Regions from separate parts of the Halomonas sp. HMF6819 genome, predicted to be linked through region 1. Evidence: predicted binding sites of a transcription regulator. Region 1 holds the regulator's gene; the other holds the start of a gene.
What was found. The regulator FNR, encoded in region 1, switches genes on or off when oxygen is low (the NO sensors DNR and NnrR bind a similar motif). The targets are predictions, from matches to a motif close to TTGATNTANATCAA.
Positions count from the first base shown of each region.

Region 2: a site for FNR is predicted at 7,768-7,781, ahead of ACGLWX_RS00385 (YfcC family protein). Genes of this name have one in related genera too.

Region 1 covers NZ_JBIQVY010000002.1:136,753-151,581, reverse strand. Annotated here, with positions in the region: gene ACGLWX_RS06640 (tripartite tricarboxylate transporter permease) at 1-432, opposite strand, end outside; gene ACGLWX_RS06635 (tripartite tricarboxylate transporter TctB family protein) at 443-940, opposite strand; gene ACGLWX_RS06630 (tripartite tricarboxylate transporter substrate binding protein) at 970-1,920, opposite strand; gene hemN (oxygen-independent coproporphyrinogen III oxidase) at 2,321-3,730, shown strand; gene fnr (fumarate/nitrate reduction transcriptional regulator Fnr) at 3,761-4,498, shown strand; gene ttcA (tRNA 2-thiocytidine(32) synthetase TtcA) at 4,509-5,411, opposite strand; gene ACGLWX_RS06610 (DNA polymerase III subunit epsilon) at 5,493-6,089, opposite strand; gene ACGLWX_RS06605 (putative nucleotidyltransferase substrate binding domain-containing protein) at 6,145-7,959, opposite strand; gene ACGLWX_RS06600 (DUF4212 domain-containing protein) at 8,625-8,888, shown strand; gene ACGLWX_RS06595 (sodium:solute symporter family protein) at 8,893-10,689, shown strand; gene ACGLWX_RS06590 (hypothetical protein) at 10,846-11,355, shown strand; gene ACGLWX_RS06585 (NahK/ErcS family hybrid sensor histidine kinase/response regulator) at 11,431-14,829, shown strand, end outside.
Region 2 covers NZ_JBIQVY010000001.1:79,651-94,479, forward strand. Annotated here, with positions in the region: gene ACGLWX_RS00350 (hypothetical protein) at 1-339, shown strand, start outside; gene ACGLWX_RS00355 (M48 family metallopeptidase) at 357-1,157, shown strand; gene ACGLWX_RS00360 (S8 family serine peptidase) at 1,280-2,584, shown strand; gene ACGLWX_RS00365 (hypothetical protein) at 2,651-2,890, shown strand; gene ACGLWX_RS00370 (NUDIX hydrolase) at 2,915-3,538, shown strand; gene ACGLWX_RS00375 (M20 family metallopeptidase) at 3,614-5,035, opposite strand; gene ACGLWX_RS00380 (LysR family transcriptional regulator) at 5,203-6,138, shown strand; gene ACGLWX_RS00385 (YfcC family protein) at 6,158-7,588, opposite strand; gene ACGLWX_RS00390 (DUF945 family protein) at 7,993-9,318, shown strand; gene ACGLWX_RS00395 (DNA topoisomerase III) at 9,554-11,497, opposite strand; gene ACGLWX_RS00400 (ABC1 kinase family protein) at 11,609-12,868, shown strand; gene ACGLWX_RS00405 (GNAT family N-acetyltransferase) at 12,873-13,466, opposite strand; gene ACGLWX_RS00410 (SEC-C metal-binding domain-containing protein) at 13,610-14,829, shown strand, end outside.

The DNA of each region.
Region 1 (14,829 bases):
CTCCCAAGGGCCGAGCTTCACCGCCAGCAGTGCCAGCGGCGGCGCGGCGACGATGAGTACCGCAATCGAGATCAGCGAGCCGATGAACGAGGCGAACAGACCCAAGGAGAGCGCGCGACCGGGCTGGCCGCTTCGCGCCATGGGAAAGGCATCGAAGGTGGTGGCCACCGCCGAGGGCGTGCCGGGAATACCTAGCAGCGCCGCGCTGAACAGCCCGCCGCTCAAGCCCCCCACGTACACCGACAGCATCACCGCGATGCCCTGCATGGGCGGCATCGAGAAAGTGAGCGGCAGCGTCAGCACGATCGCCATGGTAATGGTGAAGCCGGGAATGGCCGCGGCGATGATGCCAGCAAAGGTGGCAATCGCCATCAACAGCAGCGTATAGGGCTCGGTGACGCCCCCCAGGGCGGCGAGAAATGCATCTGTCATGAGGTCACCCTTACCACCGTGCGCGGGGGAGGTAGATACTGAACACGTCAGCGAAGAGATAGTAGGGCCCGAACGAGAACAGCAGCGCCACGCCCAGCGCGATCACCACCGTCAGCGGGCGCTTGGGCGCCAAATAAAGCTGGGCCGCGAACAGATAGCAGAAGGTGCTGACGATGAAACCGGCCTTGGGCATGGCGGCCATGTAGGCAACGAACAACGCCAAGTTGATCCATACCCGTTGAAGCCCTGCAAAGCGCTGCCACGCCGTCTTGAACGAGGTGCGCGGAATGCCGCGCTTGATGATCTCGAAAACGAACGCGGCGCCGCTGAGCACGGCGATCGAAAAGAAGACCAGTTGCGGGAAGGTACCGGCGCTCATGGGCTCCCAGCGAGAGGCCGGCAATGAGCCGGCCTTCGAAGCCATGAGTAGCGCACCGACCGCAAACACCGCGTACGATGCCAGCTGCAACGTGGGCAGCAGCGCAGCGTCGGGGTTCTTACGCTCCATGATGTCGTCCTATGTAGTATTGGCCGACCTTAGTCGAGCAGATGGGCGTTGTCTTCGATGAACTGGTCGTTGCGCTCGAGATAGTCGGTGTAGTCGGCGCGGTTCATGAAACGTACGGTGCCGCCGGCATTGGCCACGTCATTAACAAACGCGTCGCTTTCTGCCACGGATTCCAGGGCGCTTTCCAGCGTCTCGATGATCGAGTCGGGTGTCCCCTTGGGCACCACGACGCCGCGAGTCACCAGAAACTCCAGGTCATATCCAAGCTCTTTGAGCGTGGGAATGTCCGGCAGCTCGTCCAGACGCTCGTCGGTGGCAGCGGCCAGGGCCGTCATATCACCGTTTTCGAGAAAGGCTTCCGCCGACTGATAATCCTCGATCGCCACGGTGATATGACCGCCGGCCAACGCGCGCAGGCGCTCACCGGTACCCTCGTAACCGACGTAGCCAAATTCGGTATCGGTGGCGTTTTCGAACTGCACCGCCCAAAGATGCGGAATGCCTCCCAGCGTCACGCCCATACGGTATTCGCCCGGGCTCGCCTGCACGGCCTCGAGCATGTCGTCCAGGGTTTCCCAACCGCTATCGGCATTGACCAGAATCACCGAGTTGTCGCTGGTCATCATGGCGACGGGCTCGAAGGTATCCCAGTTCTGATCGGTCACACCGGCGTGGTGCGCCATCAAAAGCCCCTCGTGGATCTGGGTGATGGTGTAACCGTCCGGGTCGCGGCGCGATGCTTCGCGAAGGCCCACAGTTCCGCTCGCGCCGGGCATGTTGATGATCGGCACCGGCGTGTCCAGCTCCTGCTCCAAGTGGCGCCCTACCAGACGCATCAGCAGGTCGCTGGCACCGCCTGGCCCCCAAGGCACGATAAATTCGATCGGACGGTCCGGGTAGCTATCGGCGGCCAAAGTCACGCCGGGCAGAGTGATCGCAGCAGAGAGCGCGGACAGGGTCAGCAACGTTTTAAGTTTCATGCATTTGTTTCCTGATAAGTTAGTTTTAAGAGCGGTTAGAAGAGTTGGCCAAGGGGTTGGCAGGAACTCAGGATCCGGGAGCAAAGCAGGCAGTGATCGATGATCCGTTCGGAAATGTCTCGCCACTATCTTTTCGCCACTATCTTTAAATGTCTCGCCAATCGTTTTCTTATCGTTTATCGAAAGAAAAATCGATTTTTAAAAACATCGAACTATAGGGCAACGGAATTGGAAGCGTCAATAGCGCCCTGGTGGGCAACCTGCGGCAAGACGGTCACGCCTTTATTTGATGCTGAACGAGCTTTATTGACCTGACGCAAGAAGCCGCCAAACGCCTCGGGTTACTCTTTAGGCCGCCATCGAACGAACCTGGCGTTCGTTTCTCTGCCCGGGAGCCCCTATGCCGACCTGTGCCCACGTGACCGCTGCCCCCTTTGCCCCCATCTGGGACGAGGCGCTTGTGCGCCGCTACGACACGAGCGGGCCGCGCTACACCTCCTACCCAACGGCGCTGGCCTTTCACGACGGCTTCACGTCGGAAGATTTCACCCAGGCACTCGAGCGCAGCAACCAAAGCCGCCGCCCGCTCTCGCTCTACGTGCATATCCCGTTTTGCGAGAAAATCTGCTTCTACTGCGCTTGCAACAAGATCGCCACGAAGAATCGCCAACTCGCCGAGCCGTACCTTTCGCGGCTCGACCGGGAGATGGTGCTCGCCGCGCGCCACGTGGACACCTCGCGGCCTGTCGAGCAGCTTCACTGGGGCGGCGGCACGCCGACCTTTTTGACGCTGTCGCAAATGGGCGATCTGATCGATCGCCTCGATGCACGCTTCGGGCTCTCCAGCGATCCGCACCGCGACTACGCCATCGAGATCGACCCGCGCGAGGCGGACGTGTTCACCCTGCGCCATTTGCAGTCGCTCGGCTTCAACCGGCTGAGCCTGGGCGTGCAGGACCTGGACCCGGACGTGCAGCGGGCGATCAACCGCGTCCAGCCAAGGCAATTGACCGAAACGCTGATGGACGAGGCGCACCGGCTCGGTTTCGGCTCGCTCAACGTGGATTTGATCTATGGCCTTCCGCGCCAGAGCGAGCGCCGCTTTGCCGATACGCTCTCCCAGGTCATCGAGCTGGGCCCGGCCCGGCTGTCGCTTTTCAACTACGCCCACCTGCCCGCGCGCTTCGCGCCGCAGCGGCGTATCGATGAGGCCGAGCTTCCCGGCGCCGAGGAGAAGCTCGCCATCTTGCGTAAAAGCATTGAGATGCTGGCAAGCGCGGGCTACGTGCATATCGGCATGGATCACTTCGCCCTGCCCGAGGACAGCCTGGCGGTCGCCCAGCGCGAGGGGTCGCTGACGCGTAACTTCCAGGGCTATTCGAGCCACGCCCAGTGCGATCTGATCGGGCTAGGGGTATCGGCCATTTCGCGCATCGACGATGTCTATGCCCAGAATCCGGTCAAGCTCGACGACTACGCCGCGGCGCTCGACGGTGGGCACTTGGCGACCTGCAAGGGGCTTCGCTTAAGCCAGGACGATCTGATTCGCCGCGCGGTGATCGAGCGGCTGATGTGCGATATGCGCCTGGATTTGGCTGTGATCGGCGAGCGCTTTGATATCGACGCCGAGGCTTACTTTAGTGAGGCGCTTTCACGGCTTGCCCAGGCCGAACGTGACGGTCTGATCGAGCGCACGGGCGCGGTGCTGAGCGTCACGCCGATCGGGCGGCTGTTGATCCGCCATTTGGCGATGGCTTTCGATGCTCATCTTTCGGCACCGCTCGCCCAGCGCTACTCAAAAATCCTATAATGGGCACGTACGCTTTATAAGGAGATGGTAATGTCGACTCCCGCCCGCCAACGCTCGGCGCTTTTGCAGGCCCCGCGCTGTCAGACCTGTAGTCTCAGCTCGCTGTGCCTGCCGCTGGCGCTGCAGATCGAGGACGTCAGCCAGTTCGACGCGATCATCCGCCGCCGCGCGCCGCTTAAAAAAGGCGAGGCGCTGTTTCATCAGGGAGAGCGTTTTTCGAGCGTCTTTGCGGTGCGCTCGGGAAGCCTCAAGCAAATCACCAGCGAAGGCTCGGGCTTCGAGCAGCTCACCAACTTCTACCTGCCAAGCGAGCTGGTGGGCCTTGATGGCATCGACGAAGAGACCTACCCGGGCAGCGTGATTGCGCTGGAAACCACCACCGTGTGCGAAATTCCTTTCAAGCATCTGGACACGCTTTCCGAGGAGCTGCCCGAGCTTCGCACCCAGCTTTATCGCAGCATGAGCAAGGAGCTGCGCGATGACCGGCGCATGATGCGCCTACTCTCGCGCAAGACCGCCGACCAGCGCCTGGCGACCTTTCTCACCACGCTCTCGGATCGCTTTCGCCGCCGCGGCTACTCGCCCTACAGCTTTCGCCTTTCCATGGCGCGGGCAGATATCGGCAACTACTTAGGCCTGGCGGTGGAGACGGTCAGCCGAATACTTAGCCGCCTTCAAAGCCAGCAGGTGGTCGCGGTATCCGGGCGGGAAGTGAACATTCTGGATATGGCCAGGCTCATCACCCTGGCCGACGAGGAAGCGGTGTAATAACGCCTGGCTAGCCCACATTGAGCGCCGAAATGCGCCCGGCCTTGAGCTCAGCCTGTTTGGCTTCCAGGCCCTGAAAGTCGAACAGCGCGCGGTCGGCCAGCTGTGAAGGGGCGACGTTGGTGATCGCGCGGAACATGCTCTCGAGCCGGCCCGGGTACTTCTTGTCCCACTCGGCCAGCATCGCCTTGACGTTCTGACGCTGCATGTTCGGCTGCGAGCCGCACAGGTTGCAGGGAATGATCGGAAATTCCATCAGCCGCGAGAACTCGGCAATGTCCGCCTCCTTGCAGTAGGCAAGCGGGCGGATGACGATGTTCTTGCCGTCGTCGGACAAGAGCTTCGGCGGCATGGATTTCAGCGTGCCGCCGAAGAACATATTCAGAAAAAGCGTTTCGAGAATGTCTTCGCGGTGATGGCCCAGCGCGATCTTGGTCGCGCCGATCTCTTCGGCAAAGCCGTAGAGCGAGCCGCGTCTGAGCCGCGAGCAGAGCGCGCAGGTGGTCTTGCCCTCTGGCGTTTTCTCCTTCACCACCGAGTAGGTGTCGCGCTCGAGGATGTGGTACTCCACGCCTTGGCCGTCCAGGTAGCGCGGCAGCACGTGCTCGGGGAACCCCGGCTGTTTCTGATCGAGATTCACCGCCACCAGCGAGAAGTTCACCGGGGCGTTGCGCTGCAAATTGCGCAGAATCTCGAGCATGGTGTAGCTGTCCTTGCCGCCGGACAGGCACACCATCACCCGGTCGCCTTCCTCGATCATGTTGTAATCGAGAATGGCGTTGCCGACCTCGCGCCGAAGCCTTTTCTGCAACTTGTTGAATTCGCGCTTCTGTTTGACGTCGTGAAGGTCGGCTGAACCGTTGGACGCGACAGCCTCCAAAGCGACGGGGTCGAAATGTTCGGGTTGCTGCATGATGTACGCACTGCCGGTGATGAGGATAAGGCGCTCATTCTAACAAGACTCCCTCCCCCACCCAATAACGTCGAGCGCCGCTCACGCTTCTAGCGCTGAGTCGCGGGTCAGGCGCATGTATAAAAGCGCGCAGGCGCTCGCCTCGCCCAGAAGCGACGCCGCACCCGGGGGCGCCAGCCGCGCTTGGCGAAGCGCCTGGTCGAGATCCGGCGCCAGCCGGGGGTCGATCGGCGAGCGCTTTTGACGGCGCTGATAAAGGCGTTCGATATCGACCTGGGCGTTGGGCAGCTCGAAGCCCAGCCGCTTATCGAACAGCCGGTTGACCGGCCCCAGCGTTTGATCAAGCCCCCACCCCACCACCGGGCGATTGCCGATGAATTCGGCAAGCGTGGCGATGTTTTCCGCCGTGGGCGCCATGAGCGCCGGGGTCGGCGTCTCCACCTGATGGCGGCGCAGCGCACGGCTGGCCACCGTGTGGCGATCGGCAAGCGTTGCCACCCAAGCGCTTTGGGTCTGCACGCGCCGCTCGTTGAACACCACCGCCGCCACACTCAGGATCGGGTCGGCAGGGGCGAAGCGAAACGCCAGCGCCACCAGCTCTTCGCCAAGATAGGGGTGAAACAGCCACTCGAAGGGCGAACCAGTCAGTCGTCGGCGGTCGCTTTCGCGTTTGAACAAACCACGCAGCGAGCCTTTGATTAGTGAAAAGTGTCGATTCGTTAATTGCATACCGCTATGAGTACTCCAGGTGGTATCGGTGGGTCAGGCGCGCCTTGAACTCCTTCACAATGTGCAGCGCCTCGCGCAGCAGATCGCGCTCGAGTGACGACAGGTTCTGCACCACTACGTGGTTGGCCGACGCGACCTGGCCGTTTTGGGCCGCCAGCTGCTGGCGCAGACGGAGCTCGGTAAAAAGCGCCAGCGCCTCGCTCAGGTCCTCGGCGAAGCGGCTTTCCAGCCGTCCGTCGGCCACCAGCGCCTCGAGGCGCTCGAAGGTGCTTTCGGCGTCGATGCGCCGCTCCAGCGCCATGGTGCGCACGCCGTGCACGATGGGGAAAATACCGCCCTTTTTGATGTCGATGCCGTGCTCGCGCTTTTTCAGCGAGCCGAACAGCGTCAGCGGCGTGGAAAAACTCAGCGCCGCCCGCGCCAGATAGCTCAGCAACAGCTCATCGTCGGCGCAGCGCGCATAGAGCGCCTGGCGCACGCGGCGGGCAAGCTCGGCGTTGCCGGCTACGGCCCGGGCGTCGAGCATGATGGCAAGCTTCATGAGGCTGTCGCCGTCGCGCCGCTCGGCCCAGCGTTCGATTCGCGCCTGCCAGGTCGCCACGCTCCCGACCCACTCCGGGTTGGAGACCATGATGTTGCCCGGGCAAGGCGGGTAGCCCAGTTCGACAAGCGTGTGGGTGAGCGCCTCCATCGCCGCTGGAGCATTTGGCCAGCTGGGGTCGTCCTCGAGAATCAGAGCGTTGTCTTGGTCGGTTTTGAGAATTTGCTCGCCGCGGCCTTCGCTGCCCATCACCACCAGGCAGCACCGCTGCGTTGGAGCGTTCGGCGCGCCAAAGCCGAAGGCCTTGTGCACGATGCGGGCGTTGAGCGCCGCCAGAAGCTCCATGACGAAACGCAGCTTCACCCCTTGGGCCATCAGCGCCTGCACGAGCTCCGGGGTGCGTCGGCTTGCCTGGGCCAGCGCCTTTAGGTCGTCGGCCTTTTCGATCTGAAGCCCCACCACGTAGCTGCGACTCGAAAAGTAACTCAGTACATCGGTCAGCTCGACGACCCCGGAGAGCGCTTCGCCGTCCATCACCACTACCCGCGCGATTTGGTGGCGCGTCATCAGCACCAACGCCTCGAACAGGTACTGCTGCGGGGTAACGGTGACCAGCCCCGTCGGCGTCAGCGCCTTAAGCGGCGTCGATGCCGGCGTTTTCTCTACCGCTAACGCGCGCAGCAGATCCGTTTTGGTCACCATGGCGTAGCCGCCTTTTGCGCTCACCAGCAGGCTATCGGCCTGCTGCTCCAGCAGCGTATGCACCGCGTGCTCGAGCGTCTGCCGTGCATCCACTAAAAGCGGCGCGCGCATGCACTCACTCACCCGCGCCAGCATGAAGCCGGCCATGGTGATGCCGTCTACCGCGCGGCGCTCGGCCAAAAGCCTGGTCTTGTGGGCGAGCGATTCCCTGAAGAACGCCTCGAAGCCCGGATAGTGCTGACAAAGTGCGCTGAACGTCTGCTTTTGCAGCACGTAGCAAAGCGTTTCCTGCTCCGCTTCGAAGCGGTAGCGGCTCTTGCCGTTCAAAAGGCTGATCGCCCCGAACAAATCGCCTTCGGTGTAGTGGCCGATACGCGCTTGGGCGTTGGGCTCTGCCGGGTCGAGCTCGGCGACCTCGCCCTTATGAATGATGAAAACGCCTTCGCCGGGCTGGCCGGCGTCGAGAATGACGTCACCGGTGTCGAAGTAGGCGAGATCGAGCCCGTCACGCACCCGCGCCTTACCCGCCTCGTCGAGCAAGGAAAACGGCAGCCTTGAAAGATCGACCTCGATCATGCGTCACCTGCTTAAAAAAGCCACGCTCGCGCTGGATCCGACAATAAAAGCTCAAAGATGGGCGCGAGCTGGTTAAAACGTGTTCACCCGTGGATAGTGCAACGTTAGCTGATTGTTCTTATGGCTGGTTTTTAAGACCAGCTCTTAAGACCAGTTCTTATGACTAACTCTTGTTACTAAAGTCTATAAAATCGGCGCCTATAAAGTACTTTTAGAAAGGTCCTCGAGTTTGAATAAAACGTTCTAAAAAAGAGTTACGACTATCGACTAGCAATATTCAAAAGGAGGTCAATTCGGTTTATAGACTATCGTCGACTCCTTACCAAAGTCGTACTCAAGGCGCCTTAAAACGCCATTGTATAGAGTAATTTAGCGTTATTTGGCAGATTGCCAATAGCGCCTTTAGTCCGTGATACCAAAGTCTGGATTTCTTTTTTCCATTTATTGGCCAGTATTAGCCTGAGTTTTTAAGATAACATTGCCTTAGGGCGTACGACTTATCGCGTCAGGTGGCGAGGAGGGAGTGTCTGACGCAAAGTAGCGGGCAATAACCCGCCATACAAATCGCTTTGAAGGGAACCGTTTGAACGCTCGATGCGGCAGGCACTTTTGCGCCGGCCGCTTTTGGACACTTTCCAACCTTAAAATCATAAATGGAGAGCACCATGATAGCAGATGACAAATCCAATGCTGCTGCTTACTGGAAGGCCAACGTTCGCTTGATCGCTAGCTGTTTGGTCGTTTGGGCGTTCGTCTCCTACGGCTGCGCCATACTCTTTCGCCCGCTGTTGGCATCCATTCCCGTGGGCGGTACCGATTTGGGCTTCTGGTTCGCCCAGCAGGGCTCGATTCTGACCTTCATCGCGCTGATCTTCTTCTACGCCTGGAGAATGAATCAGCTCGACAAGAAATTCGGCCTGGGAGAGTAAACCAATGAGCCAGTTTGCCATCAACTTACTGTTCGTCGGCGCCTCCTTCGCGCTCTATATCGGCATCGCAATATGGGCGCGCGCCGGCTCCACCAAGGACTTCTACGTCGCCGGTGGCGGCGTTCATCCGGTGACCAACGGCATGGCGACCGCCGCGGACTGGATGTCGGCGGCGTCGTTCATTTCCATGGCCGGTTTGATCGCCTCCGGCGGCTACGCCAACTCCACCTTCCTGATGGGCTGGACCGGTGGCTTCGTGATTCTGGCCATGCTGCTCGCGCCCTACCTGCGCAAGTTCGGCAAGTTCACCGTGCCGGACTTCATCGGCGAGCGCTTTTACAGCCGCACCGCCCGCGTGGTGGCGGTGGCGTGTCTGATCATCGCCTCGGTCACCTACGTTATCGGCCAGATGACCGGTGCGGGCGTGGCGTTCTCGCGTTTTCTGGAAGTGCCCAGCACCTGGGGCATTTGGATCGCCGCGGCCATCGTATTCCTCTACGCCGTGTTCGGCGGCATGAAGGGCATCACCTACACTCAGGTGGCGCAGTACATCGTGCTGATCGTGGCCTACACCATTCCGGCGGTGTTCATCGCCATGCAGCTCACCGGCAATCCGATTCCTGGGTTGGGCATGTTCAGCACCCACACCGAGTCCGGCGTGCCGCTTCTGCAAAAGCTCGACGATGTGGTCAACGCCCTGGGCTTCCAGGACTACACCGCCGATGTGGACAACAAGCTCAACATGGTGCTGTTCACGCTGTCTCTGATGATCGGTACCGCCGGTCTTCCCCACGTCATCATCCGCTTTTTCACCGTACCGAAGGTGGCCGACGCGCGCTGGTCCGCGGGCTGGGCGCTGGTATTCATCGCGCTTTTGTACCTGACCGCCCCGGCCGTGGCCTCCATGGCGCGGCTTAACCTGATGACGACGGTCTACCCGGAAATGACCGGCCAGGTCGAGGATTACGAAGTCGCTGCCGCCGAGCCGATCCTCTACGCCGACCGCCCGGCCTGGTTCCAGACTTGGGAAGACACCGGTTTGATCGTCTACAACGACGCCAACGACGACGGCCGCATCCAGTTCTACAACGACACCAACGAAGGTTTCACCGAGACCGCCGAAGGTCGCGGCTGGGCCGGCAACGAGCTGACCGTCAACAACGACATCCTGGTACTCGCCAACCCGGAAATCGCCAACCTGCCCGGCTGGGTCATCGGCCTGATCGCCGCTGGCGGTATCGCCGCCGCGCTCTCCACGGCGGCGGGGCTTCTGCTTGCGATCTCGTCGGCCATCAGCCACGACCTGATCAAGAACACGATCAACCCGAACATCTCGGAGAAAAATGAGATGCTTGCCGCGCGGATCTCGATGGGCGGTGCGATCCTCCTGGCCACCTATCTGGGGCTGAATCCGCCCGGATTTGCGGCGCAAACGGTGGCACTGGCCTTCGGTATCGCCGCGGCGTCGCTGTTCCCGGTGTTGATGATGGGCATCTTCTCCACCCGCATGAACAGCACCGGCGCGATCTGCGGCATGCTAGCGGGCCTGGTGGCCACGCTTCTCTACATCTTCACCTACCTTGGCTGGTTCTTCATTCCCGGCACCAACATGCTGGCCAACACGCCGGATAACTGGTTCATCGGTATCTCGCCGCTTTCCTTCGGTGCGGTGGGTGCGATGATCAACTTCGCCGTCGCCTTCGCGGTCTCCAGCGTCACCGCTGCGCCGCCGCGCGAAATCCAGGAGCTGGTCGAAAGCGTGCGCTACCCGAAAGGGGCTGGTATTGCCGTTGACCACTAAGCCATAATCGAAGCCGGCCCCCGGTCTTGCGATCGGGCTTTATAGCCGGGCTTCACTACAATGCGTGCAAGCGGGCTTCCCACGGGAAGCCCGTATTGTTTTGATTACCTTCTACGCTCACCAACGTGCGCTTCAACCAACCCTGGGAACTTCTTTATGATTTGGCACTTGATTGCGGCGGTGTTCGCGGCGCTGGCCGCGGCGGGCATCGGCTTGATTCTGCGCAAGGCCACGGGCAACCGGCTGCCCAAATGGATCGTGCCAGTCATGGCGGGGCTTGGCATGCTCGGCTATCAAATTCACGTGGAGTACAGCTGGTTCGAGCATAAAAAGGCGCAGCTGCCCCCCTCCACCGAGGTCGTGGACAGCGCCACCGGCACCGAAATCTGGCGCCCCTGGACCTTCGTGTTTCCGATGACCACGCAGTTTAGCGTGCTCGACCGCGAAAGCCTCTCGCGCAGCGGCGACGTGGCCGAGTTCATGCTCTATCACTTCGAGCGCCACTACACCGACCTGGTTATCCCTCAAGCCTACGTTCTCAACTGCCAAAGCCGCGAGCTGGTACCGGTGGCGGCCGAGCGCCGCGAACCGGATCTCGACGGCATTCGCACCCTGCGCGCCGACTCCACGCTGCTGCAAAGCGCCTGCAACGGCGCAACTGCCTGACGCTTTGGCGTATTTGACTTAAACTGGGCGGCTCTACAGGCAGGCCCGGGAACGGGCTTACGGCAGGAGACAGGCATGTTTCACGGCGGGCTTCTCGTTGCGGTTTCGTTACTCTACATTGCGGTGCTGTTCGGCATCGCCTGGTTTGGCGACCGCCGGGCGCGCACCCGAGGCGCCAGCCGCCGCCGACCGTTCATCTACAGTCTGGCGCTGGCCATCTACTGCACCTCCTGGACGTTTTACGGCGCGGTAGGCCAGGCAGCCACCGCGGGCTGGTCGTTTGCGAGTATTTTCGTCGGCCCGATTCTAACCTTTCTGCTCTTCTGGCCGGTGCTGGCCAAGATGATCCGCGTGGCCAAGCACCAAAACGTTACCTCGATCGCCGACTTCATCGCCTCGCGCTACGGCAAGACCCAGTCGCTGGCCGCTTTCGCAAGCCTGGTAGCGCTGGTCGGCACCCTGCCCTATATCGCGCTCCAGCTAAAAGCCGTTTCCACCACGTTCAGCGTGCTGACCGAAAACAACGCCCCGTCCGGGGCGCTTTTTAACGACACCGCCTTTTACGTGGCCATCGTCATGGCGGTGTTCGCGATTTTGTTCGGCACCCGCCATACCGATGCCACCGAGCACCACGAAGGGCTGATCCATGCCGTGGCCTTCGAGTCTCTGGTCAAGCTCTTCGCCTTCGTAGTGCTCGGCGCCTTCGTTACCTGGGGGATGTTCGACGGTCTTGGGACCTTGATGAGCCATGCCGAGAGCGAGCTGGCGCTTCAGCGCCAGCTCGCCAACCAGGATTTCGGCCAAAGCTTTTGGGCGCAAACGCTTTTGGCGATGCTGGCGATTCTCTGCCTGCCGCGCCAATTCCACGTCGCGGTGGTCGAAAACATTCACCCGGACGATGCCAACAAGGCGCGCTGGCTGTTTCCGCTCTACCTGCTGGTCTTCGCCTTTTTCGTGGTGCCGCTGGCCGCCGCCGGGCTCTATCTGTTCTCGGACACCGGCGTCGAGCCGGACACCTACGTGCTGTCGCTGGCCATGACCTCCGGCCACACGTGGCTAACGCTCTTGACCTTCATCGGCGGCTTCTCGGCGGCCACGGGCATGGTGATCGTGGCGGCGGTGGCGGTGTCGATCATGATCTCCAACGAGATCGTCATTCCCGCGCTGTTCCGGCTGCGCTGGTTCGATACCAAGGCCCGCGACTACGGCCGGCTGGTACTGCGCGCCCGTCGCTTAACCATTGTTGCCGTTTTGGCGCTGGCCTACGGGTTTTACCAGCTGATCGTCGAATTCACGTCGCTGGCCTCGATCGGCATGCTCTCCTTTGCCGCCGCCGCGCAGTTCGCCCCGGCGGTGATCGGCGGACTCTACTGGAAGCGCGGCAACCGTTTGGGCGTGATCGTGGGCATGAACGCGGGCTTTGCGATCTGGGCGTATAGCCTGTTGATGCCGGCGATGATCAACGCCGGCGTGCTGCCAGAAGCCTGGCTTGCCGGCGGGCCGCTGGGTATCGCCTGGCTCTCGCCGGTGGCGCTTTTCGGGCTGAACCTGGGCGACAGCTTCACCCACGGCGTGATGCTCTCGCTCGGGGTGAATCTCTTTTGCTACATCTTCGTCTCTCAAGTGAGCTCCCAGCGGGTGGTCGAGCGTATTCAGGCCTCGCTGTTCGTCGACAGCGTCGAGACCCGCCAGACCTCGGTCAACCGCCCCTGGACCGGGGCGACCACGGTGGGCGATCTGAAAGTGCTGTGCGAGCGCTTTCTCGGCGCCGGCCAGGTCGAGCGCGCCTTCGAGGACTACGCCCAGCGCGCTGGCAAGCCGCTGGACAACGGCACTCGCGCTTCAATCGACGTGATCCAGTTCACCGAGCGCTTTTTGGCCTCGGTGCTTGGCGCGTCATCGGCGCGCATCGTGGTGAACTCGGCGCTGCAGGGCCGCGGCATCGGGATCTCGGACGTTATCTCGATCGTCGACGAGGCCTCCCAGGTACTGGAGTTCAACCGCGCGCTTTTGCAGGCGACCATCGAGAACATCAATCAGGGCATCAGCGTGGTGGATCAGAACCTGCGCCTGGTGGTGTGGAACCAGCGCTATCTGGAGCTTTTCCGCTTTCCCGACCATCTGATCCGCGTCAGTGCCCCGATCGATCGCATCTTTCGCTACAACGCCCACAACGGCGAGTACGGCCCCGGCGACCCGGAAGAGCACGTCGAGCTATTGATGGCCAATATTCGCAAGGGCCAGCCCCACCGCTACGTGCGCTACCGCCAGGACGGAAGCGTACTGGAGGTGCAGGGCACGCCGATGCCCGGGGGCGGCTTCGTCTACACCTACCAGGACATCACCCAGCAAAAGCGCATCGAAGAGGCGCTGATCCGCTCGGAAAACAACATCCGTATCTACACCGACAACGTGCCGGCGCTGATCGCCTACTTCGACAAGGAGAGCCGGTATCTTTTTACCAACCGCGCCTACGAGCAGGCGTTTAGCATCGACCGCAACGCGGTGATCGGCAAGCGCTTCGAGGACGTGCTGCCGGTCAAACAGGCCGAGGAGCGCATTCCGTGGGTACGCCGGGCGCTGGGCGGTGAGCGGGTCAGCTTCGAGGTGTCGATGCGGGTGGAATCGAGCATGCGCTACATGCTGGTGACCTACACGCCCCACTTCGGCGACAGCCAAGCGATTCTAGGCTTCTTCGCGCTCTACCAGGACATCACCGAGCGCCGCCAGGCGGAGATTGCGCTCAAGGAGACCAACGAGACGCTCGAGGAGCGCGTGCGCGAGCGCACCCAAGCGCTTTCCAAGGCCAACGCGGCGCTGCGCCAAGAGAACCGCGTGCGCGCCGAAGCGGAGCAGGCGCTGCGCCAGGCAAAGCAGGTCGCCGAGGACGCCAACGCCTCGAAGACGCGCTTTCTGGCCGCGGCGAGCCACGACCTGCTGCAGCCGTTGAACGCCGCGCGCCTGTTCACCTCGGCGCTGATGCAAAACGAATCCGAAAGCACCACCCAGCGCACCATCGGCCATATCGACAACTCGCTGCAGGCCGCCGAGGAGCTCTTGGGCACCCTGCTGGACATCTCCAAGCTCGACGCCGGCGCCCTCACCCCGCGGCGCAGCCACTTTGCGCTGGCGGACATCGTGCGCCCGCTGCGCGCCGAGTTCGATGTGATGGCCGATGAGCGGGGCCTGGATTTGAAGGTGGTAGCCACCACGCTTTGGGTCGACTCCGACCCGCAGATGCTCAGAAGGATCGTGCAGAATTTTCTCTCAAACGCGCTGCGCTATACCCAGCAGGGTCGCGTGCTGCTGGGCTGTCGCCGCCAGGGCGAGCGGATCAACATCGAGGTGTGGGACAGCGGCCCGGGCATTCCCGAGTCCAAGCTCACCGAGATCTTCCAGGAGTTTCGCCGCCTCGATCAGGTCACGCGCCACAAGGAGAGCGAAAAAGGCCTGGGGCTCGGGCTTTCGATCGCC
Region 2 (14,829 bases), on a different contig from region 1:
GATTGCGGTCTTTCGAGCTTGGAGTACGACCCCTACCACCAGCGGCTTTTTTTGCTGAACAGTTTCGAAGTGGTGGAAGACGGCCAAGAGCGAATCGGTGGTTATCTTTGGAGCGTCAGCCTCGAGGAGTTCTACGCAGGCAAGCCGCCGACGCTGGTGACGAAGCCTTCCGGCGAGGCTCTGGAGTTCGAGCACAAGGCCGAGGGGCTCGCGGTGCTGGAGCGTGATCGACTGTTCGTCGCCTACGATAACGACCGCCACTTTGGGCTTGGGAGTGTCGATGAGCGTGACGAACGCCACGCCTGCGAAGCCCCCTATACCATGCTGAAACTAACGTGAGTCGGCGCTTTTGTAGGATGGGGAAACGCGTGTTGGGCGCGCCGCTGTTGGCAGTGTTTGTGCTTCTGGCCGGCTGCGATGAAACGCCGACCGGGCGCTCTCGGCTGGCGCTGGTGCCACAGACCATGATGGCACAGATGGGCCAGCAGTCCTTCGATGAGCTTCAAAGCAATAACGCGATCAGCCACAACGAGGCCGCCAACCGTTTGGTTCAGTGCGTGACCCGCCATGTCGTGGCCGGCGCTGAAGCCAGCTACCCCGAGCTTGCGTTCCCCGAGCGCTGGGAGGTCGTAGTGTTCGAGGAGGCCTCGCCCAACGCTTTCGCGCTGCCCGGCGGGCGTATCGGCGTGCATAGCGGTTTGCTGGACGTGGCCGAAACGCCGGGACAGCTGGCCGCCGTCATTGGCCACGAGGTCGCCCACGTGCTGGCAGATCACGGCAACGAGCGTTTGACTCAGGAGCTTGGAATAAAGGCGGGGCTTTTGGTGGTGGGCATGCTCGGTGAGGGCGATATGGGCAATCATCAGCTCATGCAGGCGCTGGGCATTGGTGCCCAGCTTGGAATTACGCTGCCGTTTAGCCGCACCCACGAGGAAGAGGCCGACCGCATGGGGCTAATCATCATGGCTCGCGCCGGGTTCGACCCGAGTGAAAGCGTTGCGCTTTGGCGCAATATGGCCAATGTGGGTGGCGACCAGCCGCCGGAGCTTCTTTCCACGCACCCGGCGCACCAGGCGCGTATTCGCGCGCTCGAGCAGCAGCTGGACGACACCCGCAGCGTTTACCGATCGGTACCCCACGCTAATTGCTCACGTTAAGGCGAATGACGGGCGGCCGGCGCTGGCGAAGTTGCGCGAGTGCGTTACGCTGAAAGCGCGGCTTTGCTTCCGGCGTAGCGACGCTCGAACGACTCCTATAGATTCAGCCAGAAGGTGCCAGGATGGCCAACGATTCCCCAAAAGATCGCCCAGTACCCGGCGCAGCGCCGCTCCACTCCGTCGCTTGCGGCTCGCATCGGCTATTGATGGCCGCGGTCGAGCGCGACAGCGGCTGTCTGGAAACCGGGCGGTATCTGATCAGTTTTCGCGACGGAATGCTCGACAAGGGCATCGAAACGCTCAAGGCATGCCAGTTCAGGGTAGCGGATGCTCGGGATTTCGACGCTCAGGCGGTCAATCTGGAAGAGGCCGGAGACGCCGAGGCGATGATTTTCCCCGAACTTGGCGTGGTATTGCTCGGCGGCGACGCGCTGGAAAGTCGCGGTATGAGTATTCATGACGATGCGTTCAAATGCCCCGCCATCGAGATCATCGAGCCCGAGTACTTCGCTTTTGCTGAGAATTCCGAGTACCTGCGTGGTTTCTTGAGTGCGGCCAACGCCATCGCGCGAGATTTGGGCGCTGACCGGCCCGAGTGCAATGAGGACGACGACGCCCCGATCAAAAACGATATTACCTGGGGGCTTGCGCGCTGCAAGGTGGCCCAAAGCCGCTTTAGCGGGGCGGGTATCAAGGTGGCGGTGCTGGATACCGGTATGGATCTCAATCACCCGGATTTCGCCGGCCGCGCGGTCGAAAGCCGCTCTTTCGTCGACGAGCCGGTGCAGGACATGAACGGCCACGGCACCCACTGTATCGGCACCGCGACGGGGCCGCGAAAAGCCGCGGGCAAAACGCCGGGCTATGGCGTGGCGTTCGAGGCGGTCATTTTCGCTGGCAAGGTGCTCACCAACGCCGGCGGCAGCACCGGCGGTAGCGTGCTGGCGGGCATGAACTGGGCAGTAGCGAATCGCTGCGAGGTGATCTCGATGTCGCTGGGTAGCCAAAGCCCGGTACAGGCGGCCTACACCCGGGCGGGCGCGGCCGCGATTGAGAAAGGGTTGCTGGTGATCGCGGCGTCCGGCAACGACAACGCCCCGACCGGGGCGCCGGCGAATTCGCCGACCATTTTCTCGGTCGGCTCGCTCGACCCAAGCCTTGCGCGCTCGAACTTTTCCAACGTCGGCAAGATCGAGATCGCAGCTCCTGGGCGCGATGTGTTTTCCGCCTGGCCGCGGCCGGTCAACTACAAGACCATCAGCGGCACCAGCATGGCCACGCCCCACGTGGCCGGCTGCGCCGCACTGTGGGCGCAGTCCGACGCCTCGCTTCGCGGCAGGAAGCTTTGGCAGCGGCTGATCGAATCGGCACAATCGCTACCGTTAAGCGAGGAAGAGGTGGGTGCCGGGCTGGTTCAGGCGCCTTGAATCAAGCGAGCGTCGGCAAAGCGCTTTGCATGTCAGCGCCTCGCCGACCATCAACGGAGAGTCCCCGTGGCAAGAATCGAGCTTTGGATCGTCACCGTTGCCAGCGGCTGCTCGGTCGGTGAACTTGCCGACCGGCTCAGCCGCGAAGGTTTGTCGGTGCGCGAGCGAATGGAAGAGATCGGCTGCATTACCGGCGAAGCTGATAGCGCCACCGCCGAGCGCCTCAAACACATCGATGGCGTGGAGGATATCGCCCCCGATATCCCGTTCGATCTCGGCCCAATGGACGCCGACACCCGCCGGTAGGCCACCTTTACATGGAAACACCGCATGACCCACGATTGGCTCGCCTTTGCCAAGTCGCTTCGCTCCATCGCCCAAACGGGCCAGACCTATACGACTAACAAGTACGAGCTGGAACGCTACCGCCAGCTCGAAACGCTGATCAATCAAATGTTCGCGGTGCTGGGCGACGTGCCCGTCGAGAAGATCGAAAATCTGATTATTCCGGACAAGGGCTACGCCACGCCCAAGGTGGACGTGCGCGGCGCGGTATTCGATGAGCAAAATCGAGTGCTGTTAGTACGCGAGATCAAGGATGGCCTCTGGACGCTGCCCGGCGGCTGGGCGGACGTCAACGAAAGCCCGAGTGAAGGTGTGTTGAAAGAGATTCTTGAGGAGTCTGGCTACCGGGCGAGCCACCCGCGACTCGCGATGCTCAAGGATCGAAGCCTCCACCCGTACGCCTACTACTCGCCAGATCACATCTACAAGCTGTTTTACGTTTGCACCCTGGAAGGCGGCGCGTTTGCTGCCAACAACGAGACCGACGCCGCGGACTTCTTCCCCCTCGACGCACTGCCGCCGCTCTCTGAGGGCCGCACGCTGCCCGTCGATATCCAAGAGTGCTGGGCCTTTGCTAGCTCCAACGCGGCAGGAATTTATAGCGACTAGGCGTGACGGCCGCGCTTTAGCTTTTCCGATACGTCGAAATGGATTCAAAACGTATTTAGCGCCCTTTTAAAGGAGTTAAAAGCTGGATGTCTTGAAGTCCATCTTCGTTTGGGCATCCCCCAGATCCCAGAAGAGACCCGCCGCCATGGCAAGCCCTTCTTGGACGATACTCTCGAGCAGGTGCTCGTTCGGCGCGTGCTGATTGCACGCCGGATAGGAGTGGGGCAGCCAGACCGTGGGAAGACCCAGGACGTCGGAAAAGCAGTGATTGGGGATCGTGCCGCCCAGGTTAGGCAGAATGTGAACCTGGCCTTGCAGGCTTTGCTCGGCGGATGCGGCCACAAAGCCAACCCAGGGGTGGCTCGGGTCCAGGCGGGTAGCGGCGTAGCCGCCCAGCATCTCGAGGGCGATATCCTCGAAGCCCAAATCGTTCAGATGCGCTCTCAGGTTGGCCTCGACGGCCTGCCAGTCGGTGCCTTTCACGAAGCGAAGTTGGAGCACGGCCTCGGCGCGCTCCGGCACCGCGCCGACGGGTTTGTCGGTGCGCCCGGCACTAAGCCCCAGAATCTCGAGCGTGTTGGCACCATAAAGCCGCTCGCCGTCGGTGAGCGACGTCTCCCCCCAGGCCGGGTTGATAGTCGGGTCCAGCTCGCCACCGCCAACGGGCAGATTGCGAATCAGCCGCGCGACGTCGTCGCTGATCGCCGGCGCCTTGAGAAAATCGACGAGTACTTTACCGCGCTGGGAGACGAGTGTGGCCAGGGCGTTGCTCAGTACCGCCGCCGGGTTCGTGATCACGCCGCCCCAATTACCGGAATGGCGCCCGCCATTGCCGGTATCCAGCGTGAGCTTGAGCTGTAAAACGCCACGAGAGCCGAGAAAGAGCGTGGGCATGTCGTCGCGAATGCGCGGGCCGTCAGAGGCGAGAAACAGATCTGATGAAAGCGCGTCGCGGTAGAGCCGGCAGGTCTCTTCGAGCCCGGGGGAGCCGATCTCTTCGCTCATTTCAAACAGCATCTTTACGTTGTAGCCAAGCGTGCCGCCGCGCGCCTCAATCACCGCCTTGAGGGCAGCGAGATTGACGCTGTGCTGACCCTTGTTGTCGGCGGTGCCGCGCCCGTAAACGCGGCCATCGACGAAGGTGAGCGTCCAGGGGTCGAGACCCTCACGCCAAGTGCTTTCCTGGCCATCGGTGACATCGCCGTGGCCGTATAGCAGCAGCGTCGGCAGCGACACGTCCTCGATACGCTCGCCGATCAACAACGGCGGCAGGCCCTCTTTCGGGTTGGGAATGCGCCGGCAGGTGAATCCAAGACGGCTCAATAGCGGCTCGATCTCGTCATCCAAGTAGGCCGCCAGCGTCGCTTCACACTCCGTATCTTGGCTCACCGTGCGCATGGCAACGCGCCGTGTCAGCGCGTCATAAAACTCACCGCTGGAGAGCGTTTCAAGCGCCAGGTCGATGGCGTGTTGTCGGGTGGCGTGCGCGGTCGTCATGAGGCCCTCGTCGTGCTTGGCAGATAAGTGTTTCGAGCGTATCGTTTGCCCTGATTTGCGGCAATTAATAAAATATCAATCAACGTTTCTATTTTTTGGAAATGAGGGCGCCGGTCTGGCGCGCTTTTCACGGCGCCTGCCTTGCAGAGGAACACCCGGAGACAGCCATGCAGGAACTCAACTTGCGATACTTTCAAAGCGTGGCGAGAACCGGGTCGCTTTCAGCGGCGGCGGAGGAGCTTCATGTCGCAGTGTCGGCGGTCAGCCGCCAGATCACCAATCTGGAGCAGCGTCTGGAACTCACGCTGTTCAACCGGCAGCCGCGGGGTATGGCGCTGACCGAGCCGGGCAAGCTGCTTCAGGCTTACGCGCTTCGTAACCAGCTCGAACTCGAAAGCGTAGTGGATCAGATGCGGAGTGCGACGGCCCGGCAGCGTCAGACCATCCGCGTGGCCTGCCCGGATGGGATGGCTTGGCACTTTCTACCCAGCGTCATTGCCCGCTTCATCTTCGATCACCATGAAATCGGTTTCGATCTTCAGGTGGTGGAGTCCGCCCGTGCCTCCGAGCTGGTCAAGCAGGGCAGCGTGGATATCGCGCTGACCTTCAGCCTGTCGGTGGATATCGGCGTGCAGGTGGTCTCGAGCCACAGCGCGGCGATCGGTGCGCTGATGAGAAACGATCATCCGCTGGCGGCTTTTGAAGCGCTGGAGATGAAGGACCTGGCCGACTATCCGCTGACCGTGTCTGACACCGGATCGACGGTGCGCTATTTGTTCGACGTGGCCTGCAGCCTCTCCGGTGTCAAGCTCCACCCGAGCATTGCCTGTAATACCCTGGGCGTGACCTACACCGCAGTCAGCGAACATCCGAACATGGTAGGGCTTTGCAGCGCGATGTCGGTCAGTGGGCGCGTTCAAAAGGCAGGGCTTGTCCATATTCCGTTCAAGGAGCCTCAACTGGCACAGCGCAACCTGCAGCTACAGGTCATGGCGGATCGCCATCTGCCCGAGCACATCGAGCGATTTCTGGGCATCCTTACCGCGAGTCTGATCGAGGCAGAAAAAACCGCTTTCGCCGGCAAGGGCGAAAGCGGTGTGTGATCGGCCAAAAGCTTGAAACCTAGAAGGGGCCGTAGTTGATCGCCACGGCTACGCCGACGAAGAGCGCGCCGGTCACGATCCAGAGCAGCACCAGCGGCAGCACGAACTTGAACCACTCGACGTAGGAAACCCTTGCAATGGCCAAACACGCCATTAACGTACCGGAAAGCGGGGTAACGATATTGGTCACCGCATCGCCGAGTTTGAAGGTGATGAACGTGGCCTGACGCGTCACCTCGAGCATATCGCCGATCGGCACCATGATCGGCATGACGATAGCCGCCTGCCCGGTACCCGAGGTAATCAGCCCGTTGAACAGCAGGTTGAAGCCGTAAAGAAGCTCCATGGCCACCACCTTGCCGTGGCCGTCGAGCGAGGTAGCCACGCTATGCACGATGGTATCGATCAGCTGCGCCTGGCGCAGCAGCACGATCACCGCCGCGGCCACGCCGATCACCAGCGCTCCGTAAAGCACATCGCCGGCACCACTCATCAGCCGCTTGATGAAATCGTTGGGCGAAATTCTCGCGATGCAGGCCGTCGCCACGCCCATCATCAAAAAGGTGGCGGAGAGCTGCGGGATGCTCCAGCCATAGTTGAACGCGCCAAAGATGAACAGACCAAAACCGAACACGAACAGCGCAAGCACCAGCTTGTGGGTCAAGGTAAAGGTCGTGACCTCGCTTGGCTGCTCATCCCCCTGGGCGCCCGCGAAGGCCTCGGCCCCCATGACGCTAGCCGCCGGGTCCTGCTTGATGCGTTTGGCGTAGCGGCAGATGTAGGCAGCCGTGATCCCCAGAAATACCACGAAAATAACGCTGCGATAGACGAAACCGGAAAACAGAGGAAGCTCGGCGATGGTTTGACCGGTCACCGTCACGGTAGGGTCGAACACGCCGGCGCCAAAGCCCGCGTAGGAACCCAAAAAGATAATCGCCACGCCCACGACCGGGTCGAGCTTCATCGAACGCGCTAAAAAGAGCCCGATGGGAATGAACGCGATCGCCAGGTTCGCGCCCACACCCACCGAGGCGAGCGTGGCGAACGTGCCGCAAAAAATCCAGATCAGCACGTTCTGGCGGGCTTTCGCCATCGCGATCAAGCGGTGAATACCGGCGCTGATCGCCCCCGTGGTTTCAATGACCTTGAGCACACCGCCGACGATCAAAATCAAAAAGACCAGCGTCGAAGCCGCCACCAAGCCGTTGTGCATGGCGGTAAACAGATCCAAGACGTTGAGCGAATCGGCGGTGATATAGCGAAAGCTTTCAGTGTCGACCTGGGTTAGCCCGTTTTCGACCGTTCTTTCATAGGTGCCGGCGGGCACGATGTAGGACGCGATCAGTACCAGCACCATGAAGCCGAACAGGATAATGAACACATCCGGCATGGCGCGCTTTTTCTTCGCCGGCTGCGCGCCCGCCTTGGTCGAATTCGGCGTTTCTTTCATCGTTCTCTCCGCTTTGAGCGTTATGGTTTTAGTGTGAAAGCGTACAGGTGGGGTTTATCGTCACTAGCGGCAGGCGCACGCGGCACTGTTGAAAACGAGCTCGCGATTAATAACGTACGGCGGCCGCTTTTAGTGGCGTTGCCCGGCGGCGCTGCAAACAGCGGAAAACCCTTCGGGTCATGATCGAAATCAAACTACCAGGGAAGCCAAACGGCGGCAATTGTGTATTTATCAAAGCGCCTTTCTATTTTGAGCAAGCTAATTACACCCGCTGGGTGGGCGGCGCTGATTTCTATTGAAACAATAATCATTATTAAATTAAGCTCGACGGCTTTTTAAACGTCGTATTTTTAAGCCCTGTTTTTTAAACCCTGTTTTTATAAACCCTATAGAAGGAGCGCGGCATGGCCGTTAGTTCGAAAGCGCTGGTGATCGTGGGCGCCGTGGTCGTGGTGGGCGCGGGCGGCTATCTCGGCGCGCAGGCGATAGTGGGAAATGAGGTGGAAAAATCGCTGAACCAGGCGCTCGCGCGCATCGACGCCTCACCTGGCTGGCGCGTCACTGATATCGATATCGACCGCTCGCTTTTCGAAACCAACGCGCGGGCCACGCTCGGCGCCGTCGGTTTCGAAGACGCGACCGCCGAGCTCGACCTGCACGTGGACCACGGCGTGTTCAAAAGCCCGGTAACCGGCACTCTGCGCCCGAGCGAGGCGCTTTTCGAGGGCGATATCGATATCGACATGGTGGCATCCTGGAGCGGGGCTGAGGGCCAACTTACCGCCGATACGTTGCGCCTCGAGGCGTTCGACGGCGAGGCCACCGGGGTGGTAATGGATCTTGATATCGAGGACGAGACGCGCTGGCACGTCGATACGCGCATCGAGGCGCTTGGGTTTACCTACGTCGATGGATCCATCGTGCGCCTCACCACGCCGCGTTTCGAAATGGATACCCGCGGCGAAAAGGGCAGCGAAGTGGTGCAGCGACTCGAGCTTCCCCGCGCAGAGGTTGCGACCCAAGGGCTCAACGTTTACCTGAACGACGTTGTGTTGGATAACCTCACAAAGCCCTCCGCCGAGCTCGAAGACAACCCCCGGCGGGTCGATCAAGCCGGCACCTTCGAAGTGGCAGATTTCGGCGTAGGCGAGACCTCGATGGGGAGTCTCTCGATGGACTTCGCCACCCAGCGCCTGGACATGCAGGCGTTCCAGGACTACAACGAAGCCTTTGCCATGCTGACCGCCCAGCGCTATCGCCAAAAGCAAAACCCGGCAAGCTTCGACGAGGCGCGCTACCGTGAGTCGCTGGCCCAGGCGGTCGACAACGGCTACACGTTTTTGTCCAGCAGCCCTGCGGCCAGTATCGACCCGCTGGATGCCCATATCGTAGTGCCGGAGCTGAATCTGGATTTTAACCCGCGGCTCACGATCGACATGGGTTTCGACGGCGATAACCTATCGAAAGAAGCGCTCTACAGTTTTGCTCGCCACACCGATACCCCGGCAAGTGAGCTCATCGAGCCCCAAAACGCTTCCATGAACGAGGCGCAAGCCAACGCCTACTTCAGCCGTCGCGTCCATTTCGAGGCCAGCATGGCCACCCCGCCGGAAGCGGTGATGGATGAGCTGCCGCTGATGGCGCGCTTTTTGATCGATACTTCGCGCGAGCAGCAAACGCTCAAGTGGGAGCAGGGCGAACTGACCCTCAATGGTGAAGCGCTGTTCTAGCATTAGTGGCTCCCCACTGGTGGGTTTAGGCTGTACCGCGCCAGCGGAGCGCATGTTCTTCACCACTTCCGACAATGGGTGTGATGAACCGCTTATTATGGCGGTGTGCTTGGGGGCTGAAAGCTCCCAAGCCTGAAAGGGAAAATGCGCCATTTTTATACCGTTATCTTGCGATCGTTAAGAAGCGCCAATTGCAGCTTTAAAGTGTTTAGCACAGTAATAGCGTGCGTTTCGATCAGGAAGGCTTACGCGACGTTCTATGCTTGGCAGGGCTTTTGCGCCGCGCCGTACTTTTTGTGCTCGAACTGCTCTTGCGCGCCCTTGATGTACGTTTAGCCGGCGTGGCGTCTTCCCCTTGGGCGGTTTGCAGGCTCGAACGCAGCCGGCCCGCGTCGCTTTGTTGAAGCAGCCCGTGCAGATCCTCGATTAGCGCCTGCTGAAAAGCGGGGGCGCTGTCGCTTTGCTCGGCGATGGCGCTTAGCCGCTGCTCCCAGAGTGCGGTGCGCTCCGGCGTGCTCACCGCGGACGGCAGGGCAGCGATCAGCGCGCTGCCCAAACGGGTAGCGCGCAGCGCCTTTTGTTTGCGCACGAGATAGCCGCGCTGCACCAGGGTTTCGATGATGCCGGCCCGGGTGGCTTCAGTGCCCAGGCCGTCGGTGTCGCGAAGCGTACGGCGCACCTCCGCATCCTCCACGTAGCGCCCGATGTTCATCATCGCCTTGATCAGGCTTGCATCAGTAAAAGGTTCCGGCGGGCGGGTCTCTTTCTCCTCCACACCGGCGCCCAGCGCTTGGCAGGGCTCATTTTGTGTCAGCGGCGGCAAGGGCGGGGCGTCCTCTTTTGTCGTGAACAGCGGCTTCCAGCCGGGATCGAGCACGCTTTGGCCCCGGGCACGAAACGCCTCGTTCAAGAGGTGAAACTCCGCCTTGACCTCGAAGGTTCTAAGCGGCGGGTAAAACTGTGCCATGACGTTGCGCACGATCAGGCGAAACACCTGCCCGTCGATGTTGGAAAGGGCCGAGAAGTCGGCGGGCTTGCCAGTCGGGGCAAGGGCGTGGTGAGCGCCCACCTGCTTGTCGTTCCAGGCTTTCGAGCGCAGCGAAAAATCCGCGCCTGCTAGCCACCCGGCGAGCGTCTGGTCGTTTTGGCAGGCGCCGGTCAGGCTTTTTTTCGCGAGCGGCAGGTGCTCTTCCGGCAAGTAACGACAGTCCGAGCGCGGGTAGGTGATCAGCTTGTGCTGTTCGTAAAGGCGCTGGCACACGTCGAGCACCGTCTGGGCAGAGAGCCCGAAGCGGCGCGCGGCGTCTACTTGAAGTGCAGAAAGCGAGTAGGGCAGCGGCGCGTTCTGGCGCTTCTCGCTTTGTTCGAGTTTGCCAAGCCGGCCCTCGGCGCCGGAAAGCCTCGCCGCCAGCGCATCCGCCGGGGCGCGCTCGATTAGCCGGCCCTGGTCGTCCAGCGGCTGGCGCTCAGTCGGCACCCACCAGGCGCGAAGCTGGCCCTGGGCCACCTGAAGATCCACCCGGAGCGGGTAGAACGGGTAGGGCCTGAAGTCGCGAATGGCGTTATCGCGGCGCACGATCAATCCGAGCACCGGCGTCTGTACCCGGCCCACGGAAAGCACGCCATCAAAGCCTGCCTGGCGGCCGGTCAGCGTCCAGGCGCGGGTCAGGTTGATGCCGTAAAGCCAGTCCGCCCGGGAGCGGGCCTGGGCCGCCTGAAAGAGCGGCTGGTACTCGGCGTTGCTCTTGAGTTTATCAAGTGCCCGACCCACCGCCGGGCGGTTCAGGTCGCTGATCAGAAGCCTGGACACCGGCCCGCGGTAGTTCAGGTACTCGATCACTTCCTGCACTAGCAGTTGCCCTTCGCGGTCCGGGTCGCCGGCGTGCACCACCTCTCTTGCCTGTTTGATCAGCTTGCGGATCACGGCGAGCTGGCCGCGGGCCTTGCTGCGCGGCGCCAGTTTCCAGCTGCCGGGCACGATCGGCAGCCGGTCCAGGCGCCACTGCTTGTCGGCGGGGTCATATACTTCGGGCGCGGCCTGTTCGAGAAGATGGCCAAGACACCAGGTCACGGTGGTATCGCCGCAGGCGATGGCGCCGTCCAGGCGCTGGCCACTGCCCGGCAGCGCATCGGCAATGGCCCGAGCCAAGCTGGGTTTTTCGGCGATAATCAAGCGCATGCCGGCTTTACCTTAACGAGTCGTGAAATTGCGCCTATGGTAACAGAGAGGATGAACCAGGCGCAGAGCGCAAAAAGCACGCTTGGACATATTGATCAATGAGGGAAACCGATGCGCGATCGCGGACGAACACGGCGTTTGATGGGCCTTGGCGCTCGCACCGGCGGCGCGATGCTGAAGACCCGGCTGGGCGGCCAGGCGAATTGGCGAGCGCTCGGCGAGGCGCTGTTCGAGGGGCTCTCGGAGCTCAAGGGCCCGGCCATGAAGATGGCGCAGATGATGTCGCAGTGGGACGACCTGCTGCCGCCGGATCTCGCCGAGGAGCTTGCCCGCCTGCAGCGCCAGGCCGAGCCGATGCCTTGGCCGCGCATTCGCGAGGCCCTCGTGCTTCAGTACGGCGAGCTGGACGAGCACTTTCGTGAGATCGAAGAGCGCCCCTTCGCCAGCGCCTCCATGGGGCAGGTGCACAAGGCCATCACGCGCGACGGCGAAACTGTTGTGCTCAAGGTTCAGTACCCGGGCCTTTCCGAGGTGCTCGAAAGCGACCTGGCACAGCTCAAACGCATCATGCGCCTGGGGCGCTGGTTCAAGGTGCCCCAGGCGAGGCTGGACGCGATGTTCGAGGAGCTCGCCGCTGGGCTTCGCGACGAGCTCGACTACCTGGCCGAGGCCCGGGCGCTCGAGCGCTACCGGGCGCGCTACGCCTATGATTCGCGGCTGATCATTCCCGAGCCGCTGATGGCGCTTTGCGGTACCCGCGTGCTCGCCATGCGCTTCGTCGAGGGCACGCCGCTAAGGGGACTCGAAAGTGCCGACGATGCTACGCGCCAACAAGTGGCCGCTACGCTTGCCGACTGGATCACCGAGGAGCTTTTCACCTTTGGCGAGCTGCACGCCGACCCCCACGCCGGTAACTTCGCCGCCGATGCGCAAGGGCGGCTGATCATTTACGATTTCGGCGCGGTGATCACCGTGCCGGAAGATCGGCTCATGGCGATGATGGCGCTTTTGAAGGCCACGCTTGAGAAGGATGCGATGGCGATGGACGAGGCGATGCTTAAGATGGGCGGGCGCCAGGGCCAGGGCGCGCCGCTGTCGCTCTATCGCGAGGCCGCCGAGTGCGTGGCCCCCTTGTTCGCACCCGGCGAGCAGGACTTCGGCGATGTGCGCGTGCATCGGCGTCTGCGCGAACTCTCCCCCAAGGTATGGGGCGCAATGGACCGGCTGCAGCCGCCGGCGGATACGCTGCTGCTGTCGCGAGCACTCAACGGCCACTACTGGAACCTGGTGCGCTTGAAAGCGCGGCTGGACATGCACGCCCGCGTCACGCCGCTTCTGAACTGGGCTGTCGTCGCGCCAGCCGAGCGGTAAGCCGTTAATCCAGCGCCTTTAGCCAAAACACCAGCGGCTTCTCGGTTTCCTCGCGCTCGCCGATATCCTTCCAGGCAAAGCGCGCAGCAAGCGACGCCTGACGGCGGTAGCCCAAACTTTCCCAAAAGCCGTGAAGCGGCTGATAACCTTCGGGCTTGGCAGGATGATTCGCCGGTCGCTCCACGGCGCAGAAGGCTGCGGTGGCAAAGCCTTGGGTTCTTGCGTGACGCTCGCGCTCGGCCATGAACGCCTTGCCTAGCCCTTGACCGCGGTATTCGTGCAACAGCACCGACTCGCCGTAGTAGAACACCCCGGACGGGTCGATCCCCGCGGCCTCGAAAGGCGCGCGGAATTCAACGACTTCGTCGGCCAGCGGCTGCCCCGTGGAGGCGCCCACCAGGGTGTTGCCGTCAAAAGCGAGCACGAACAGGCTCGCCGGGTTTTGCGCGTAGCGGTTCAGATATTCAGCCTCATAGGCCAGGTCGCCGTCGTAGAGATAGGGGTAATCGGCAAAAACGCGAATGCGCAGGTGGGCGAGCGCTTCGAGGTACGGCGTGATGGCCAGCCCTTGGCAAATGGCGTGTGAAACGGTGGTCATCGCGCCTCCGAAAATGGTGAGCGTCAAGCGTGCGTGGCGGTAAGCCCCGAACAGTAACAGCCGCTTCCCGCCACGCCAATCCTTCTGCGTGAAGCCCTTGGGGCGTGCTAGACTATGGCGCTTTCAAAACAGTGGAGATGGCAATGCTGGCGGTATGGGTCGATCAACTGCTGGGTTTTGCCTCAGGGGCACTCTCGGCAATCAGGCAGCAGGAACACTACCCGGATTTCATGACTTGGGTGCGGGCGAGCGGCGCCGAGTTTTTCAATGGCGACATTGCCACCGCTCAAGCGCTGGCGCCTATTCTGTGGTCCCAGGCGCCGCTTGAGCGGCTGGATTTCGCCAGCGAACCCCTGGCCACGCCAGGGCGTAACGAGCCTTGCTGGTGCGATTCCGGGCGCAAGTACAAGCAGTGCTGCCAGCGTGTCGATTTCCCCACCGAGATTCCAGCGCAGATGATGTGGATGCTCTCGCTCAAGGAGTGGAAGGGCGCTACGCTCAAGGCGGCGCTCGACAGCCGCCGCGCACCGGCCCAGGCCCTACTCGAGGCCGGTCTGATCGCCGCCGAAAGCGGCCAGACCGGCCGCGCCATGCAGATTCTGGAGTCGCTGTTTGACGGCAGCGACTGGTCGCGACTCCCCGACCAGGCCGAGCCTGCCTTCGAAATCCTGCTCGATATCTACCAGGAGCGCGGCTTCACCCGTAAGCGTGCCGACCTGCTGGATGAAGTCATGGAGCGCGGCCCGATGTTTTTGCGCGGCGTGGCGCTCGAACGCCTGTGCCTGATGCATCTGGACAACGACGATCTCGACAGCGCCCGCGGTGCCTTTATCAAGGCCATGCAAGCGCTGCCGGACTCGCCCACGCTTGCCTACATCGAGGCGATGCTACTGCTTCACGAAGGCCATGAAGAGGAAGCACGCGAGCGTGCCGACTTCTGGTACCGCCGGCTCTCGCGCCAGGGCGGGCTCGACGAAGAGCAGCTCGAGTTTCTCTCGGCGCTGGCGGACAACCCCGGCGCAACCCTGGCCGATCAACTGTTGAGCGCAGAAGAGGATCTCGCCACGCCGCTGATTTCGCTGCAGTCGCTGCTGGCAGCCCTTCCCACCGCGCCGAAGCTCGATATCAAACCTTCCGAGAACGGCGAGCGCCTTCACTACACCACCACCGCCCGCGAAGAGACGCTCTTTGCCGCTTGGCACGAGCAGTTTCAGGTGTGGGTCGATGACGACGTGGCGCTCGGTTTTCGCGACGACCCTTGGGGCAACGCGGTGGAGTGGATGTCCGAGCTTTGCGCGCACCCTGAGTGGCTTGACGCCCCCCAGGTCGTACAGGATGTGACCCTGGCGCTGACCAGCCGCTT